2 regions of the Desulfobaculum bizertense DSM 18034 genome follow, and region 2 is predicted to be linked to the other one. Evidence: predicted binding sites of a transcription regulator. Region 2 holds the regulator's gene; the other holds the start of a gene.
The links. The regulator sigma-54, encoded in region 2, starts transcription at its own class of promoters, with help from an activator protein. The targets are predictions, from matches to a motif close to CTGGCACGGNNNNTGCTT.
Positions count from the first base shown of each region.

Region 1: the regulator sigma-54 is predicted to act here: its motif matches at 1,901-1,918, upstream of B5D23_RS04830 (NifB/NifX family molybdenum-iron cluster-binding protein).

Region 1 covers NZ_FUYA01000002.1:471,743-475,086, forward strand. The annotation lists gene B5D23_RS04815 (ATP-binding protein) at 1-109, opposite strand, end outside; gene B5D23_RS04820 (ATP-binding protein) at 106-1,002, opposite strand; gene B5D23_RS04825 (NifB/NifX family molybdenum-iron cluster-binding protein) at 1,012-1,371, opposite strand; gene B5D23_RS04830 (NifB/NifX family molybdenum-iron cluster-binding protein) at 1,368-1,838, opposite strand; gene B5D23_RS04835 (sigma-54 interaction domain-containing protein) at 2,018-3,344, opposite strand, start outside.
Region 2 covers NZ_FUYA01000004.1:240,346-243,689, forward strand. The annotation lists gene rapZ (RNase adapter RapZ) at 1-42, opposite strand, end outside; gene B5D23_RS07790 (PTS sugar transporter subunit IIA) at 45-491, opposite strand; gene hpf (ribosome hibernation-promoting factor, HPF/YfiA family) at 491-1,030, opposite strand; gene rpoN (RNA polymerase factor sigma-54) at 1,120-2,574, opposite strand; gene lptB (LPS export ABC transporter ATP-binding protein) at 2,786-3,344, opposite strand, start outside.

The DNA of each region.
Region 1 (3,344 bases), on a different contig from region 2:
CAACGTCGCAGTCTGCCAGCACTTTTTTGGGGCCAAGGCTCGAAAGCCCTGCGGTCACCGTTGTTTTTCCGGTGCCACCTTTTCCACTAATGACAACGAGTTCCTTCATGCCACACCTGCCTTTTCTGCCAGCGCCGTAATGTTGTCCCAAAGCGTTTTGTATGCGTCCCGGAAGTCCGGAAGGGCATCAATATGCAGCTTGCCCTGGGAATAGCAGTGAGCGGCTTCTGTGGAATGGGGCAGGGAGCCGAGAAGCGGAATCCCTTCCTTTGTCAGGTACTCGCGGGTTCGGTCATCCCCCATGCCGTCGCGATTGATGACGACGCCAAAGGGAATCTGCATTTTGCGCAACACGCCAACCGCAAGGGTCAGGTCGTGCAGGCCAAAAGGCGTGGGTTCTGTGACCAGCACAGCGAGGTCAGAGCTTCCAAGACCAGCAATAACCGGGCAGCTTGTGCCGGGAGGGCAGTCGAGGATTCTGATGTCTGCCTGTGGACCATCACGCTTAACAGCCTTGATGAGCGGCGGAGCCATTGCTTCACCGATGCGCATTTCTCCGCCAGCCATAGGAAGCGGGGCAGATGCGGGCAGTGTCGATGTCCCAATGTGAACCTTGCCGATTTCACGCTTTCCTTCGCTAATGGCCTGCTCTGGGCACGCAAGGGTGCACAGTCCGCAGCCGTGGCAGAGTTCAGGAAAGACCATGACTGAGCCGCCCATGATGATGAGGGCCTTAAAGCGGCACAGCTCAGTACATTTGCGGCAGGCATCGCCCGTGCACTTGTCTTCGTCGACAACAGGAACCGGAACAGATTCGGCCTGAGTCTTTTTCCATTCGGGGCGAAGGAAAAGGTGCAGGTTGGGTTCTTCGACGTCGCAGTCAAGGGCAGAAACCTTGTGACCATGTTCTGCGAGCCAGGCAGCAAGGTTGGCGGAAACAGTCGTTTTGCCTGTTCCACCCTTGCCGCTGGCAATGGCGAGAGTAAACATCCCGTTTTTCATATCGTCGGCCTACCAGTGTCCTTCCTTGTCGGCGGAATCAGCAGGCTCCAGTGTGCCAGCCTGAAAAGCCTTGAGGGCTTCGTCCACAGTACCGTTGGCACCGAGGTAAATTTTGATGCCACCCTTATGCAGTGCGGCGTAGGCCTTGGGGCCAACGTGACCAGTGATAACGGCTTCTGCACCGGTGCGGGCAACATTCTGGGCAGCCTGAATGCCTGCTCCCTGAGCAAGGGTCAGGTTCTGGGCGTTATCAGAAAAGCTGGTCTGCTGGGTTTCCGTATCCACAACAACAAATCCAGCAGCACGACCAAAGCGAAGGTCAACGGCACTGTCGAGGGTCTGTCCCTGACTTGTAATGGCAATCTTCATGAAGAGCCTCCCTTTTTCGGAGTTTTTCCAGTCTGAAGTCCCCGCCCCGATTCATTTCCGCAGTAGCGACCCTGATTCCGGTGTCCACAGCCCGGCGCGATGATGTCGGACGACATCCGCCCCCGTCCGCAGCGGTGACCGCCGCATCCGGGCATGGCGAGCGCATCAAGCGTTTTGCTCTGGAATGCCTGCAAAACTTCGTTCTGAGTCCCTCGGACCCAGGGATGCAGTTCAATGCCTGCCTGTTGAATAAGACGACGGGTGCAGCCTGTGACTCCGCCACAGATCAGGACATCGACGCCGCAGGATTCCAGCGCACTGACAAGGTTGGTCGTGTCGCGCTGGGCGAGCTCAAATCCGCCGCTCTGTTTCAGCTCGTTTTCATCATAGGTGAAAAGCTGAAAGCAGGTGGCGTTTTCAAGCAGTGACGCCAGACGGTTTTCGTAGCATGCCAGACAGAGGTTCATGCGGTTCCTCGGACAGCGAGAGGTTTGAACATGACGATATGTCATGCCCATACTGTTCCAGAGAGCATGTATGATGCCATTTCAGAAAAGCATATAAAAATAGAAGGCTTAGGTAAAGCAGACTTAAAAAAGGAGAGAAAAAAGACGAAAAAAGCGCCCGAAGCTTTCAGGGGTAGGGCTTATTTTTCGCCCATTTCTTCGCATCGGCGAATCATGCGCCTAAGGGTGTCTTTGGAGATGCCAAGTTCACGGCAGGTTTTCATACGACGCCCGTCGTTTCTTTCTAAAGCACGGTGCACGGCACGGCATTTGATTTCTTCGAGAGTCATTGGCCCCTCGTCAAAGCCTGCGCTTTGCTGGCTGTCTGGGCCGGGCTGCATGTGCTCTGGCAGGTGCTCAAGCTGAATGAAGCCGCTGGGGCAAAGAATAAAGGAAAATTCAAGGATGTTTTCCAGCTCGCGAACATTTCCGGGGAAGGGATGGCGCATAAGAATAGACAGCACGTCTTCGGACACGCCTTCAATATGTTTGCCCTGCATGGCATTGAGCTTGCGGACAAAGTGGCTGATGAGCAGAGGAATGTCTTCCCGGCGTTCTCTCAGTGGCGGCAAGTTCAGCTGGGCAACATTAAGACGGTAATACAGGTCCTGACGGAAGGTGCCATTCTGGACCAGCATTTCAAGATCTTTGTTGGTGGCGGCAATGACTCGAACATCAGCTTTGACACTTCGCTCGGAACCCAGAGGCTCATAGGTCATGTCCTGCAAGACCCGCAAAAGCTTAACCTGAAGCTGCTGAGGCATATCTCCAATTTCATCAAGGAAAATAGTGCCCCCACGAGCTGTTTCAAATCGTCCTGCGCGGTCACGCTTTGCGTCGGTGAATGCGCCAGCCTTGTAGCCGAAGAGTTCGGACTCCAGCAGGGTGTCTGGGAGCGCGCCGCAGTTGACAGCGACAAAAGGACCGTTGGCACGGGAACTGAGCGTGTGCAGGGCGCGGGCAAAGAGTTCCTTGCCTGTACCGGATTCTCCAAGCAGGAGCACTGTGGCTTCACTTTTGGCGATTTGGGGAAGGATGCGGAAGGTACGCCCAAGTGCGCGGGATTTTCCTACGATGTCCTCAAAGCTGTAGGAGCTTTGCATTTCCTTGCGCAGCAGATGAATGTCCGTGAGGTCACGGAAGGTCTCAACGCCACCAATGACCTTGTTTTCGTTGTCATAAAGTGGTGCTGCAGAAATGGAAATGGGGATTTTTTCCCCATCCGGACGAACAATGAAAATTGAGCGGTTAGAAATAGACCCAGAATCGGCGACACAGGCCCGAAGCGCACAGTCGCCGTCACAAAGGGTCGAGTGAAAGACCTCCCAACACTTTTGACCAAGAGCTTCCTCGCGGGAAACCCCGGTTATGCGTGCAGCCGCCTGATTGAAAAAGGTGATGTTCCAATCAAGGTCGACGGTGAAAACGCCATCAGCAATGGAATTGAGTATGGCTTCACTTGGGAGA
Region 2 (3,344 bases):
GATAATCACTGGAAAGCTGTTGTCTTCCAAAACCTGCGTCATAATTACGCCTCGAAAAGCAAGGCTTTCAGCTCATCCTCAGAAGCACTGAGGAACTGCTGACGAAAGTCTTCTTCTTTAAGCATTCGGGAAATGTGGGCAAGAACTCGCAAATGAACTCCTGCAACTTTTTCTGGCGCCAATACAAGGAAGAAAATTTTACACGGCTCAAAGTCCAGCGCATCAAACTCAACTCCTTCTGCGGAGCGGCCGACCACAACAAGAACACTTTCAAGCTCGGCAATTTTCCCATGCGGAATGGCGATACCGTCGCCAATACCAGTTGTACCCAGCGCTTCCCGTTCGAGAAGCACATCCAGCACATGGGTTTCATCAAGTTCAGGCTGTACGGAATGTACCGCAGCCACAAGTTCGGCCAGAACCGCCTTTTTGGTTCTGGCCGAAAGTTCAGGTATAATCAGTTCTTTCGAAAGAAAGTCACCAAGCTTCATTAGTCCGTCCCAGGATCAATCAAACCGTAATTGCCGTCCTTGCGCCGATAAATCACATTCGGGCGCTCGGTCTCGGCATTCAGGAAGACAAGAAATTCAAACTGAAGGGAATCCAGCTGCATTGCAGCCTCCTCCACAGCCATTGGCTTTGGAGGATAGGAGTCCGTTTCCACAATAGTTGGCGGTTCGCTGTGAGCCGCATCGGCAAAACTCACCACATCCATACGGACGAGGCCTTCGCCTCGACGGTAGCGATCTTTGCTCTTTTCGCGCAGCTTCCGGACCTGAGCGTTCATCTTGTCTACGGCCAGATCAATGCTCTGATACATGTCCTCGGACTTCTCCGTGGCGCTGATATTCATGTTGTCGCCAGTCAGCGTTGCATCGACGATATGGCGAAATTTTTCGACTTCAAGAGTTATGTTCAGTTCGGCGTTAGCGGTCTTGTCAAACTTCAAGAGCTTTCCAAAACGCTTGTTTGCATACTTTCTCAGATGAGGGGAAGGTTCGAAGTTCTTAAACGTGAGGCTAATGTTCATACTAAACTCCTTGAAGAGCTATGAAGATTACAGCGTTAAAAACAGTGTACGAATATTCCTACAGAAAAGAAAGACCTCGCCTCAAACTCCTAGAAAATCTGTTTCCGTTTTGAAGAAGAGGCGATCCCAAGAGAGCTGCGGTATTTTGCTACAGTTCTCCGGGCAATATTAATCTCCAGACGCTCTTTAAGAATCTCTGCGATTTTTTCATCAGACAGAGGTTTCTTGGGATTTTCGTCGCCAATGAGGCTCTTGATCTGTGCTTTTACACTCTCAGAGCCAACCTGACTTCCATCATCAAGCCCCAGGGCACTGTTAAAGAAGAACTTCAGCTCAAACAGGCCATGCGGCGTTGAAACATATTTACTGGTCGTAATGCGGCTAATCGTCGATTCGTGCATGCCAATGTCATCAGCAACATCTTTCAGAATAAGCGGCTTCAGATGCGTCACGCCCTTCTCAAAGAATTCATGCTGGAAACGCAGAATACTTTCCATAACCTTATACAAGGTTCGCTGACGCTGATACAGGCTTTTCATCAGCCACTGCGCAGAGCGGAAACGCTCCTGAACGTATTCTTTGTTGCAGGCATTGCGATCACTATGAATTGTATCAAGGTAAAATTCATTTACCGTGAGCTGAGGCAATCCATCCTCATTCAGGACAATAATAAAATCATCCTCATATTCATAGACGTAAACATCAGGGCTAATATACTGCGTGTCCCCACTTCCGTAGGCAGCACCCGGCATAGGGTCCAGAGTCTTGAGAATGTCCAAATATTCCTTGAGTTCTTCAAGGCTAATCCGAAACTTTCTGGCAAGCGGCTTAAAGCGGCGCTTCTCGATATCTTCGAGGTGATCCTGAACAATGCCCAATAAGATTGGGTCATCATACTCATAGAATTCCAGCTGGACGAGCAGACACTCGCGCGGGTCACGCGCAGCAACCCCAACGGGGTCAAACTGCTGCATAAGTTTGAGGACGGGTTCCACGTCCTCAAACGCACAGTCTGCTTCCTGAGCAACGTCTTCCAGATCGGCCTTAAAATAGCCCTGAGAATCAAGATTCCCAATAATTGCTTCGCCAATCTGAATTTCTGCCTTGCTCAGGCTGGAGAGATGGAGCTGCCACTCAAGGTGGCTCGCGAGGGAGGGAGAAACAGACAGTCTGTTCTCAAAAGACATCCCCTCTTCAGGGATTTCGCTATCCCGCCCAGCAGACTGCCGGGCAGTGCTGGAAAATTCACCAAGGTAATTTTCCCAGTCGGCGTTTTGCATGGCGGCCTGGTCTGTAACCGAGTCTGCCATTGCTTCACTGTTTTCGGTATGCTCAGCCGTTGTTGCGTCCTGAGCTTCCTCTGCTTTTTCCTGACTGGGTTCGGGTTGAGCTTCATCAAGAAGTGGATTTTCCAAAAGCTCTTTTTGAACCATATCGACAAGCTCAAAACGAGAGAGCTGCAGCAGTTTGATTGCCTGCTGAAGCTGAGGTGTCATCACCAGCTGCTGGGAGAGCTTGAGTTGTTGTCTGAGTTCCAATGCCATCGCTACTACATCTTTGCTGAGGAGGTGACAGGTACCTTTCCTCCAGGAACCTTCTCCTGAAGAAAAGAAAAGTTATTGAACAAAGCTCAAGAACTTGGTGCGGCAAGGGAATTCCCCAGCCGCACCTAAACCATGCCACATCCAGAACAAGCTTGCAACTCAGGATGGCAAGGATTTTGTATGGAAGGTAAAAATCAACGTATGCAAGGCATTAAAGAGAAAAGCCTTCGCCAAGGTAGACCCGCCGGGCGCGGGGATTGGCACAAATTTCTTCGGGAGTACCACTTAAAATTATCGAACCTTCATAGACAAGATAAGCCCTGTCGCATATTCTGAGGGTTTCCCGAACGTTATGGTCAGAGATCAGAACACCAATGCCTCGTTCTTTCAGAGAACGAACAATTCCCTGAATATCATCGACTGCAATGGGGTCAATACCTGCAAAAGGTTCGTCAAGCAGCATGAACTTGGGGTTCAGAATCAAGGCTCGGGCAATTTCAAGTCTGCGGCGCTCGCCACCAGACAGGTGCATTGCCTTCTGAGGACTCAAACGGGTAATGCCGAGTTCATCGAGCAAAGAATCTGCCCGCTTCTTCTGTTCGCTGCGCGAAAGCCCGCTCTGCTCCAAAATGATTTCCAAATTCTGGCGCACGCTCAATTTCTTAAACACAGAGCTTTCCTGCGGCAAATAGCTCATGCCCATGCGGGCGCGCTCATGCAGTGGAAGCGAGGTAATTTCCTCATCATCCAACCGCACAATCCCCTCATTC